4 regions of the Shewanella psychropiezotolerans genome follow, and region 1 is predicted to be linked to each of the others. Evidence: predicted binding sites of a transcription regulator. Region 1 holds the regulator's gene; each other region holds the start of a gene.
The links. Region 1 encodes LexA, which represses DNA repair genes until DNA is damaged. Its sites were predicted from a motif close to TACTGTATNNNNATACAGTA; they were not measured.
Positions count from the first base shown of each region.

Region 2: the regulator LexA is predicted to act here: its motif matches at 2,350-2,369, upstream of FM037_RS05905 (acyl-homoserine-lactone synthase).
Region 3: the regulator LexA is predicted to act here: its motif matches at 1,313-1,332, upstream of FM037_RS16535 (S24 family peptidase).
Region 4: the regulator LexA is predicted to act here: its motif matches at 1,845-1,864, upstream of recN (DNA repair protein RecN).

Region 1 is NZ_CP041614.1:233,971-237,192, forward strand. It holds partial or broken gene coxB (cytochrome c oxidase subunit II) at 1-361, opposite strand, end outside; gene FM037_RS01060 (cell division inhibitor SulA) at 795-1,307, opposite strand; gene lexA (transcriptional repressor LexA) at 1,340-1,957, opposite strand; gene plsB (glycerol-3-phosphate 1-O-acyltransferase PlsB) at 2,439-3,222, shown strand, end outside.
Region 2 is NZ_CP041614.1:1,333,588-1,336,809, forward strand. It holds gene FM037_RS05900 (GMC family oxidoreductase) at 1-1,419, shown strand, start outside; gene FM037_RS05905 (acyl-homoserine-lactone synthase) at 1,579-2,121, opposite strand; gene FM037_RS05910 (cytochrome P450) at 2,742-3,222, shown strand, end outside.
Region 3 is NZ_CP041614.1:3,727,847-3,731,068, reverse strand. It holds gene FM037_RS16545 (hypothetical protein) at 1-81, opposite strand, end outside; gene FM037_RS16540 (helix-turn-helix transcriptional regulator) at 358-699, opposite strand; gene FM037_RS16535 (S24 family peptidase) at 1,345-1,758, shown strand; gene FM037_RS16530 (DUF4406 domain-containing protein) at 1,962-2,297, shown strand; partial or broken gene FM037_RS16525 (lysozyme) at 2,333-2,806, shown strand; gene lysC (Rz1-like lysis system protein LysC) at 3,157-3,222, shown strand, end outside.
Region 4 is NZ_CP041614.1:1,689,951-1,693,172, reverse strand. It holds gene FM037_RS07495 (YjaG family protein) at 1-402, shown strand, start outside; gene FM037_RS07485 (AEC family transporter) at 744-1,742, shown strand; gene recN (DNA repair protein RecN) at 1,883-3,222, shown strand, end outside.

The DNA of each region.
Region 1 (3,222 bases):
TCTTGATGGTGATGTCGGCATCACTAGAATCTTCCATGGCGATTAAGGTTTTAGTCGCTGGAATTGCCATAATAATGAGTATGATGAAAGGTGTAATGGTCCAGGCTATCTCGACCTTAGTACTTTCGTGGAAATTGGCTGCTACGGCACCCTTAGACTTTCGGTGATTGATCATGGAATAGATCATTACTCCGAAAACCACAACACCGATGGCGCAACAGATATACAGGATGATCATGTGCAGGTTGTATACCTGTCCACTGATATCCGTGACACCCTTGGTCATATTAAGGGGCATTTCTGATGCCAAAACGTATGGCGTAAATAGCAACGCCAGAAAAATATACAACACTCGCTTCACTAGACTTCTCCTCTGTCAAAAATTAAGACAAAGAAGAGTCACACAGTAAGTCTCTGCTCTATGCAAACTCTTCAGTTCCCAAAAAAGCAACGATGACTTCAAAGTGCAGTGGCGGTTCACTTGTTATTTTAGTTTGGCAGTCACTTACTACCAGAGTTAACCACGCTCGCACCTACGGCTGAATATATCAGTACCGACTTCAGCGAGGTAAATATCTGGCCTTACACAGATGGCAGGGCTTTACTACGCCGACTACTAAATCGTTTGGATATAACAAATTATCGTTGTTATATCCCTAACTTACTTGGTGTTGAATTATTGATCAAGATCACTTTTAATGAATTTTTTAAAAATTTCGAATAAAAATCAAATACAAAAAAGTCCCTTGCGGGACTTAAATAATCATTTTTCTATTGGCTACATTGACTGGAGATTAGTGCAGAGATCCAAATAAACAGGCTTGATTGAAGTGAGCATCTGTTTGTTCATGGGCTTTAGCATGTAAGTGACTATTCGCATCTTCGATGACAATGCCAAGGGCGCGAGCGCTCTTTTCTACGAGTCTGAGTCGTCGGTTGTCACGGGAATCTAGGACCTGAGTCCAGCAGATGACGGCACTGGATGTACCACTTATGAGTGCTTTTTCCATGGCCCATAAGGTTTCGATTTCGTCTTTAGCATGAACCAACAATACTCGGTCCATCCTAACACCGGCTTCGGCTAACATCTGCTTGTAACCTATGTTGGGAGGACTGATCAATACGATCCATTGCCCCTGATGGCTCAATGTGGCGAGCCGATTACTCACCTTTTTCAGTTCCACCCGGCCCTGAGTGTGGGTACTTACTGTAGTGATACTTCCACACTCTTGGGTGATGGACGCTTGGTCAAGGGGATTCGTCCATAAACCTGGGTGTCTAGGGCTATTTCCGATTAAATTTTTCATTACCAAGCTCCTTCGCCAATGTGCGATTTCATCTATTGCCAGTTGCCGTTACGGATCACACCGACTGCCAGCCCCTCAATGCTCAGGCTCTGACTGGTGAGATCGACCACTATCGGTGCATAGTCTTCATTTTCAGCATGGAGATAAACCATGCTGCCCTTTTTCTCGAAGCGTTTTACTGTGACATCCTCTTCCACTCTAGCCACGACAATTTGGCCATTCTTGGCTTGTGAAATCTTATGCACTGCGAGCAGATCACCCTCGAGAATGCCGATATCTTTCATGCTGTCGCCGCGCACCCTAAGTAGAAAGTCGGCACAGGGACGAAACATGCTTGGGTCGACCTGATAATGTTGTTCTATATGTTCCTGGGCAAGGATGGGTTCGCCTGCGGCAACCTGGCCGATCAATGGCAAGCCTAAATCTTCTGGCTCCGCAGCTTGTGTGAGTCGGATGCCGCGGGACGTACCGGGAATGATCTCTATGCGACCTTTCTTAGCCAGTGCCTTAAGATGTTCTTCGGCAGCGTTGGCGCTCTTGAAACCTAGTCGCTTAGCTATTTCGGCTCGAGTCGGAGGCATTCCTGTATCGGAAATATTACGCTTAATGAGTTCTAGAATCTCGGCTTGTCTTGGTGTCAAAGGTCTCATGATGAATCCTGTCTTTCTATACAGTTACTGTTAGTATATACAGTATTTTAGTCAGTGCAAGGATTAACCAAGATTAGTGAGTATGCAAAAAAACTCTCAATCGCAAGCCCATGGTTTATATTTATTATTTTGGTGTGACTACTCGGTGCTTATATAACGTTAAAAATAGGTGGTGGGCATGGCCTCCTTGAATTATATATCTTTTGTGCTGGTGGTTATCTCTCTAAACTGGCTTATTTTATGTTCTAGGCTATCGAGATGAATTGTACCTATACCTAATATTATTAACTTATGTTGCCTTATAAATGTGAACACCCGTAAAGCTATCTAATATTAATTTTTTTGAAAATTATATTCAATCTCAAGTGCTTTGAGTGTCGAATCAGGCATGCGGGGGATTTTGCTGACTACTATTAGGGAGATCTCTCTTTTATCTGGTATTCTATGCCGTTATTAAGAAGACTCACATTGTATAAGAAAAATGTCAAAAAAAGACTCTCTTTGGTATAAATCCTTACGTTGGATTCAGAAAAAGCTGGTACAAACAATAGTTGTACCCCATGACCCCTTCGCCGATCTCAACTTAGATCCAGATAAGCCTATGGTTTATGTGATGAAGACTGAATCTCTCAGCGACATCGCTTCCTTAAGTGAAATCACTAATAAGTATGGGCTTCCAAGCCCTTATGATGAGTTGGTTGTCGATGGTGAGCACACGCCGAGGGTGGTGTGTCTGGAAGGTGCCAAGCCGCTATTTGGCCAAAGAGAAAGTAACGAGTTTTTCTTAAATAGCTTTATGGATCTGCTCAAGGTACATAGGCAGAAGCCTGAACTGGATATACAGCTAGTGCCGGTTAGCCTTTACTGGGGGCGTACTCCAGGTAAAGAAGACGATACCATGAAGGCGGCGGTATTTGAGCGTCAAAATCCTACCTGGCTGCGAAAATGCCTGATGATCCTCTTCCTGGGTCGACATAATTTCGTTCAATTTTCTAATGCCGTCTCAATTCGTTATATGGCCGACGAACACGGCACCGACAAGCGAATTGCTCATAAGTTAGCTCGTGTTGCTCGAGTCCACTTCAGCCGTCAACGTAAGGTCATGACCGGACCTGTTTTGCCTAAACGTCAGGTGCTATTTCAAGACCTGTTAAATTCAGAGTCCCTGAAGAAGGCGATTCTGGAGGAAGCGGCGAGCAAGAAGATCTCCGAAGTCGAGGCCAGAGCAAAGGCGATGGAGTATCTCGATGAAGTTGCGGCGGATT
Region 2 (3,222 bases), 1.1 Mb from region 1:
AATACTGTCGGCGGCGCGACTAATTTTATGAGCGCTTACTTTCATCGTCTCAAGCCCCAAGATTTCAGGTTAGTCACTGAATATGGTGACATTGAAGGTGCTAACAATGTCGATTGGCCCATTAGTTATGATGATCTCGAGCCTTACTATACCAAGGTGGAACAGGTGATTGGCGTCTCTGGCAAAGTGGTAAAGCATCCGCAGTTAGAGCCGCGTTCGACCATAGACTTCCCCTTTCCACCGACCGCAGAACATCCTGTCGCTCAGCGCTTCGATGCCGCCTGTAAGGGGTTAAAGCTGCATCCCTTACCCATGGCTCGCGGTATTCTCTCTATCCCCTTCAACGGCCGAAAAAGCTGTGAATACTCAGGTTATTGTGGCAGTTATGGCTGTCATTCCGGTGCAAAGGCTAGCTCTCGTGCAGCCTTGCTAGATGCGGCTGTAAAAACCGGCAATTGTGAGATAGTCACTCAGGCTAAGGTATATCGGCTCAATACGGACAGCTCTGGACAAATAAGCTCCGTGGATTATTTCGATCTGACCGATGAAAACAGCTCAAAGCGCGTTACGGCTAAGCTGTTTGTGGTGGCCTGTTACTCCATTGAGAGTGCCCGCCTGTTACTCAGTAGCACTGGCGACAAACATCCCAATGGCATAGGAAATACCTATCAGCAGGTGGGAAAAAACCTGCACTGCTGCGCCGGAGGTACGGGTCATGGTGTGTTTGAGATGGGTAAGCTCAAAGAGTTCGAGGCCAAGCAGCTTAAAATTCGTGGTCCCTTTTTCAATCGAGCCCTGCAGGACTGGTATGAGATTGACGATAAAGCAGTCTCATCTAAACCAATAAAAGGCGGCACACTCGATTTTGTCTTCGATCCACCATCGCCAACAGGGGAGACTGCCAGCTTGAAGTGGCAAGGGGAAAACCTGTTGTGGGGTACGCCGCTGAAACAGAAGATCAAATCCCACTTCACCAAGTCGAAAGACTTTAAGTTTGAAGTTTTCTGTGACTGGCTAACTAATGATGAATGCTATGTCAGTCTGGACCCTGTAGAGAAAGACCGCTGGGGTCAGAGCGTTGCCAAAGTCAGAACAGGCTTTCATTCCCATGATGAGAAGGTGGCTCAGTATCTGGTGGATCGAGGCGTTGAAGTGATGAAAGCCATGGGGGCTCATCAAGCTTGGGGTAATGTTTTTACTCAGCCTACTTCAAACTTAGTCGCCGGTGGTTGTCGTTTCGGCAATGATGTAAAAACCTCTGTGTTAGACAAGAACTGTAAAGTACATGATTGCGATAACCTCTATGTGACCGATGGTTCATTTATGCCTAATGGAGGTAGTGTGACCCCAACCTTTACGATTTATGCTAATGCGTTTCGGGTGGCTGATAAGATTTTAGCGCGACTTGAGAAGGTTTAAGTCAGTTAATTCATTCGTTCATTCGTTCATTCATGGCTTTAACGGGTGGTAGTGTGACCCCAACCTTTACGATTCTTGCTAATGCGTTTCGAGTAGCAGATAAGATTTTAGCGCCGCTAGATGAGGTAGTCATCTAGCGGCTCTCTTTAAATAAAATCGCTAGGAGCAAAGAGTTTTCTTCGAAGGGATCAGTGTTTCGACTTGTCCAAAATCCAGTACAGCCGCCATGGCATAACAACCATCATCCATCTTAACCGGCTTGGATAACGGGGTCGATTTAAAGCCTATTCGGGAAAAAACGACTCGTGTTGCGGGTGTCACTACCATGTAGACATACCTGATGTTTCTGTTGCGGCAATAATTTTGTAAGTGTGACAGCAACAGGTTCAGAGGAGGGTGATTACTCACCTTCGTTTTTCCTCTGTGAGTGGACTTGATTAATAGTCGGGATACTTCACAAGAGTTAGCGAGTTGAGTTGTAGGTTTAGAGCCCAGCAGAGGGCTGCTGAAAATCGTATTGATCATCCAGGGAGTGTCGTGATGATGTACTCTCAGGTATCCGGTCGCTTGACCATCGATAAAGAGTCCCAGATGGGTCGATGTATTATCGAAGTTGTCATATTCCTTCTCATCTTCCGGGCTTCCGACCCAGGCGAGTTCACGACAAAATACCTCGGCGCGTAGTCGATATAGTTTGTCCATCTGCCCTTGATTCGGGCTATGGGTGACGAGGTACTGGGGGGATTTACTGCAAAGCGATGGACATTATCACTGGTGTGATGATTTGTTAATGGAGTCTGATTTGTTAATGGAGTCTGATTTGTTAATGGAGTCTGATTTGTTAATGGAGTCTGATTTGATTCCAGCATAGGGTTCTACTAATTTGGGCAAATTTCAAGGTGAATTACACCGCGATAATAGAACCTTAGGTACTGTCCGAAAGGTCAGTTGTAAATGTCGGATATTGCAATAAGGCGTTTGAAGGGGAAGTTTGTTGAAGTCCTGAGGTGCTAGTTAAAGATCTGAGAGTAATTGAACCCTTGAAGTATTTCGTTGAGTGAACTTAAGTTCATGGAAAAGTTATTTTTGTAAGAGATTAAGGTTGCGTAATTGTTCCTATTTATATTTTAAATTATTATCATGAACGATGAGAATGTTTGAAAATAATTTTAAAAGTGAATTTTATTAAATTGATATTACGTTTGTAAATAATATTTATAAATAAAATAGTATTTGTGTTCATTAAATTTATACAGGAAACTATAGAGAGCAGATGTTCTCTGCCGGTAATTAATAAAATGTAAGTTTACTCAGGGCTAAAAATGAAATCACTCTCTCAATTATCCGGGCCTCCGGCAACGAGTATTCTCGGGCATGTCAGTGCATTGAAGCAAACCGATATCCACCTCCAGATGTTGAAATGGATTGAGCAGTATGGAGATATTTTTCGGATCAGGTTAGGGATTAAGCCTGTGATGATAGTGGCCGAACCTAAATTGATTAAGACCTTGTTACGTAGCCGTCCAGAGCAATTCAGAAGAATTAAGAGCATAGAAACGGTTTTTGAAGAGGCTGGGCTAAACGGTATATTCTCTGCGGAGGGGGAGAAATGGAAAACCCACAGAAAACTCACAGAACCTAGTTTTCAGCCTGGTCATCTGAAGCATTTTTTCCCCCTGTTACAGGTCATCACCAAGAGGCTGGAGAAGCGATTCGAATACTTAGCCGTTTCGGGGCAAGAGTTCGATCTTCTGGATGAGTTTAAGCGTTATGCCGTCGACGTCACCACTTGGCTGGCATTCG
Region 3 (3,222 bases), 3.0 Mb from region 1:
CTCTAATGTAGTAAGAGTTTTCGCTCGGCGTAATTTAAGCAAATAGGAAAATGTTATTTCATCAAATTTTTGGGTATGCATGTCATATCTTTTTGGTTGGTAATATAAGGGGATAGGGCACTGGTAACATCAAACGGGAGTTAATAGGGCTGAGATATTACATATTCAATTAATAGTGTAAATAACGAACCTAATATTAGTCCGTTTTATGCATTAATTCCCCATATTTAGGGGTGGTGGAAAGGTTTGTCACCAGAATCCTCAGTTGCCTATGGTCTCAAAGGCCTACGACCAAAATACAAATTTTAGGAGAGTGGCATCCGGTGTCTCTTATCAGACCAGGAAGGCTTGGTATCGCTATACTTTACTTTTGTTTGTGTTTTGGAAGCGCTGAAATTCAGATATTATCATGTGCACAAGGTTATGCCGTGTTTGTGGTAAAAGTAACCGAGTAGCGGCGACAATATCCTTATCTGTCACGGTATCCACATTAAAAGAGTCTAAGATGACGTCCAATTCGGTTAAACCTAGTGCCGTTATGAGGTTGTAATATTGACTTAAGCGCATATCGACAGCTTCGCTCTCTATTCGCTGATATGTTTTCTCACTCATACCTATTTTTTGGGCTAGGTCCTTTTGCGTCATTTTACTTTCAATACGCTTATTTTTGATAATCGTTATGATTGTTTTTGGTGACATGGTTAACCTCACTTCCACCCTTTGTTAGGGGGATCTGGCTAAAAGACGGATTAATATTGGATGCGGAATTTACCCTGATTAGCATCTAGGTACCATGTCAGTCACAATGGTATTAACCTAACTTTATGTTGTTGGTATTATTGTGTGGTTTTGTTAATTCTTTTGTATGTCTTTGTTGCTGCTGTTGTATAGTTTAGTCGAGTAATTGGATGAGTGAAAATCATAGATAGAGATAATATTCAGATTATATTCGCTAATAATCTTCAATATTTAATCGCGGGTCCTTCTGGCTGAAAGTACTGCGGGGGCGGCGAACCTCAGTGCTTAACTACATATGAGGATTTTGGGGTTAGGGTTGTTGTTTTATCGCGGCAAGATAGCCCTGATAGCGATCAACTCACATGAACCCCTAATTTAGCATTGATTATATAGAGTTTTAACAACATCCCCGCTATGACTCTTTGGGTCGCTGAAATCAGATCCAATAGACCAACTTTGTGATCCTTTACGAGTTCAACTGCTTTTTCTCATTCTCTCTCTTATTCTGTTTGACACTTTCAATTGGAATGCTTCAAATCATTAAACTTGATTTTTTAGGTTATTTACTTACAATGACTGTACGGATATACAGTCATTGGGTGGTTTATGAGAATTATCAATATTAGTGCTAGCTGCGGCATTACAGGTTTCGAGAGTCCAGCTAAAGATTACTATCAGAAGCCACTAAATCTAGATGATCTGCTGATTGAAACTCCTTCTGCGACTCAAGTCTATTTGGCTCAAGGAGATGATTTACAAAATATAGGTGTATTCGATGGTGATTTGCTTGTTGTTGACCAGTCGAAGAGTGTTGTTTGTAATGATTTGGTCGTTGCTGAACTGAATGGTGAATTGATCTCCACTCTTATAAATACGAAGTATCGGGTTCTATATTCCGATCCTGGCAGCTCAAGCTCTATTACGATTCAAGAGTTCGATGAGTTTGTAGTTAAGGGAGTGGTAATTCGTTCGGTTCGCTGTCATCGCCCAGTTAAAATTGAAGAGTTATCACTTAACTGATAACTATTGAATACAAGGCTAGGGTATTTAACATTTTGGGTCGATTGTTACCGTTTTTCGGTCGTTTATTACCTTTTTAATCCCCTTCTAAATGGGTATATTTAGCTAAGCTTGTTATTGCTCTGTTTCAGCTATTTCAATCGGTCTCTCGCTTCGTAGCTCCTTTTTAGGAGCTATTTTTTTGCCTGTTGCTAGGTGGGTTTATGTTTCGTAGCAAGGTTTATATTGCCGGGCCAATGTCAGGTTTGGTCGATTGCAATCGTTTGGCGTTTAATCTCGCTGCTGATGTTCAGAAAGAATTAGGCAAAATTGTACTTAACCCAGCAATACTCCCAGCTGGTCTGAGTGAAGCTGAATATATGCAGATCTGCATTCCCATGTTGATGTGCGCTGATGAGATATACGTACTTGATGGTTGGGATCTCTCGGATGGAGCGCTGGCTGAGAAAGCCCTAGCTAAAAAGCTCGACCTCAAAATTGTTTATCAAGAAGGTGTTGATCATGACATAGCTCTACTTGGTTTAACTGCTTCTGCTTAGCCTCGTTAAGGCCTACTAATTCTAGTGAGTTAATGATGAATCTATCCCAAAAACTTGCGGCATTTGGTTTAGCCTCGGTAGCCGTTTTTGCCGGGACAACTTTAGTGGCTCCTTTCGAGGGACGAGTCTTGGAAACTTATGTTGATCCAGTTGGCATTCTTACTGCGTGTTATGGCCACACAGGCCCAGAGCTAGAGCATCGTCAATTTTTCAGTGAGCAGCAGTGTCTAGAGTTATTCGCCAAAGACTTAGCTAAGTTCGATAGGCAACTTCTACGGTTATCACATCCGGTGATGCTCACTGACGGTGAACATGCAGCGTATCTCAGTTTTATCTATAACGTTGGGCCTGGGGCTTTCAGAGATTCAACGCTTCGTCGCAAGCTTTTAGCAGCAGATAGAGTTGGGGCTTGTAATGAGCTATCACGTTGGGTCTATGCCGATAGTAAAAAATTACCTGGATTAATACGGCGCCGTGAAGCAGAAAGGAAAATTTGTTTAGAGGAGTTAATTGATGTTGAGACAGCTGCTATCCGCAGGTGGTCGATTTCACCTGTATATCATTGCGTTTTTAATTATAGCGATCGTCCTACTAGGAGTTTCCCTTTCTCTGGTCCGTTCAGAAGTTGCCATTAAAGAAAGTGAAATTGAAACGCTCTCGTTAGCCAAAGCCGTTTTACAGACCGATTTGAACTTCATGGCTGAGAACGTCAGGAAAGCCGAAGTTGAAAAAGAACGCTTAAGGCAAGAGGCCCAACGAATATCGGTTCTAAATATTGAAAATTATCAGGCTAAAAATGAGATTGAAACTGCCTTTTACCAACAATCAAAACAGCTGGATAGGTTAAGGAACTCCAAGAATGATCAAGTTAATGATTGGGCCAATACTCCTTTGCCTATTGATGCTGCCAGGTTGCTCAAGCAAG
Region 4 (3,222 bases), 1.5 Mb from region 1:
ATTGATATCTACCTAGAAAGGTTAGAGCTAATCACTCCAGATCCTGCCGACTTCGATGTCTATGGTGTCTATCCAGCCATGGATGCGACCACGGCAATTATTGCCCTCTTGAGTGCCATACAGAGTAAAGTCGAAGAAGATATCGTCAACATCAGTAAACTCTCTTCGAGCACAGTCGCCAACTACATAGAAGCGATTTCCGATGTCGAACTTGACGAAGATGCGTTCGATGATTACATCTTTAATCATGAGGTCATGGTTGAAGAGAAGGAGCTGCAAGGCACACTACTTCAACTCATCGAAGACAATCCTAAGTTGAATGCCGACTTTGTAAAATCATTGCGAAAAGAGATCATTGAAGCGGGCGTATCAAACATAGGTATCGGACTGCCTGAGAGCTAAAGCTAAAGCTATCAATGAGAAAATTGATTTATGAAGGCTATATCCTGATTAATTCAGAGGGCCTAACAGACACTTGGAAACTCACAATAGGTGAGCAGACTAGAGTGGGCTCTCTGTTTGAATTAAGAAGACAGATCAACTTTTTTCAGGAGCTAGGCGTTCTCCCACCAATGCAGGGCCATATTCCAGCTCAAGCGCCCAAAGCAAGGCTCTCTAATAGAGACTCCACAAAGCAAAACCGAAACACCCCCTAAGACCTTAGCTTAATCCCATCCCAATGAAAAACTGTGTTACTTTGATAAGAAAGTATAAAAACACGACTCAAATAAGGGATGGTATTGATGTCACCTATCTTAACCCCATTGTTTGCCGTACTTGGGATCATGTTGCTAGGCTCGCTTATCCAGAAAAGCAGGATCCTGTCACCAGATACCGATCAGGTATTAAACCAATATGTCTATTACATCGCTTTTCCGGCGATCATGCTGATTGCCTTGGCAGAAACGCCTATCGAAGGGATCTTACAGTGGGGATTTATAGCCGGCTATAGCTTGGCTATGATACTGACCTATCTTTTGGTGATGCTGGTGTCCTATATCACCAACAAAGGCCGCACAGATATCGCATCACTCAGGGCGCTAAACACCACATTCGGTAACTGTGCTTTTATCGGCATGCCGCTACTCACCATACTGTTTCCGGATAATGCTAACGCATTAACGGCAGCGGCTATCGCGACGCTTCTATCGGTCATTATTTTTGCCCTAGTCTTAGTCACTATCGAGTTGTATCAAGGGCAGAAGCAGGCATCCCCCCTTGTCGTCATCCTTCAGTCCCTGGTACAGAACCCTATTGTGATTGGTAGCAGCATCGGCATGGCAATTTCGGCCCTCAACATTCAAGTCAATGAATCGTTATCGATTATGTTACGTCAGATAGGCATGACTTCTAGCCCCTGTGCCCTCTTCGCGATAGGCATGGTGCTCGTCAAAGCGAGCGCAGAGCAAGAACTCACTTTGACGTCGTCAGCCACCGGTGAGGCTCTTCAAGTAAAGGCTAAACAAGGGAGACTTCAGCATATCGCCGAATTGAGCTGGATTAATGTGTGCAAATTATTTATACAACCTGGCCTGGCCTATGTACTCTTAATGGCCTTTGGCATCGAGGGAGACTTGCTGATCATGGGGGTCCTGCTAGCTTCATTACCCACGGCAGCGAGTGTGTTCTTATTGGCACAAAGGTACCGAGTGAAAGCCAGCATCAGTGCTCAAGCTATCATGTTAGGGACAGTGTTGAGTATTGTGACCCTGCCCAGCATAGATTATCTACTGCGCAGTTAATCGGTTAAGCAAAGAGTGATACAAGCGACTCAGTGTCCCATTGAGTCATAATAATATTGAACACTATTCACTCGGAGCTTTACTGTATATAAAATCAGTATATACTGTTTAAAAACACAGTACATTAAAGGGATGTCATTATGCTCTGCCAACTCAGCATCAATAATTTCGCCATCGTCCGCTTTCTGGAGCTGGACTTCAAGCCTGGAATGACCAGTATTACCGGTGAAACCGGTGCGGGTAAATCGATTGCAATTGACGCCCTGGGTCTGTGTCTGGGTAACCGAGCCGATGCTGGCACGGTAAGGCCTGGGGCTACGAAAGCCGAGGTGAGTGCCAGATTTTCCTTAAATGATATCCCAGTTGCCAAACGTTGGCTCGAAGATAACGATCTCGACCACGATAATGACTGTATACTCAGGCGAACGGTTGGCAGTGATGGTCGCTCCAGGGCATACATCAATGGCAATCCGGTGCCCTTATCACAGGCTAAAAATCTTGGCCAACTGCTTATTGGTATTCACGGTCAACATGCACACCATGCCATGCTTAAGAGTGAACATCAGCTGACTCTGTTAGACAGTTACGCCAATCATAAAATGCTTCTCGACTCAGTCACCGCCGGTTACCAACGCTGCAAGCTGGTAGAGAAGGAGCTTAAGGCCTTAACTCAGTCACAACATGAACGTATTTCTCGAAAGCAGCTGCTCCAGTACCAAGTAGAAGAACTCGATGAATTTAGCCTTTCTCCCGGTGAATTTGAACAGATAGAAGCTGAGCATAAGAAACTCGCCAATGGCACAGCCCTGGTCGAGGCCTGTAAAAATGAGCTGTTTATCTTGCAGGAGAATGATCAGGGCAGCGTCGAATCCTTGATCAACGCGGGTATCACTCAAGCCCAGGAGCTCGAGTCATATGATCCTCTGCTGACGAATGTCGTTAATATGCTAAATGAAGCCCTTATTCAAGTTCAGGAGAGCAGCAGCGAGCTGGAGAATTACTTAGCAGGATTAGAACTGGATCCGGAACATTTTGCCCACTTAGAACAAAGATTATCCCAAGCCATGCAGCTGGCGCGTAAGCATCACGTCAGCCCGAGTGAGCTGGCTGCCCACCATCTCACACTTAAAACTGAACTAAGCAACCTAGATTCTGACGAGGAAGCCTTGGACGATCTCAAGCAACAAGTTGCCGCCAGTCGAGACAGCTATCTGGTACATGCCAAGAAGCTCAGTCAGAGCCGTTGTCGTTATGCCAAAGAGTTAGACAAGCAGGTCACTCAATCTATCCATGAACTGAACATGCCGAAGGGAAAATTTACTATTTTGGTCACATTCAGTGAAGATCTCAGCTCACCGAATGGCTGTGACACCATAGAGTTTCTCGTCACCACGAACCCAGGACAGCCGCTTCAGCCCCTGTCTAAGGTCGCATCGGGTGGTGAATTATCCAGAATAGGCCTGGGTATCCAAGTCATTAC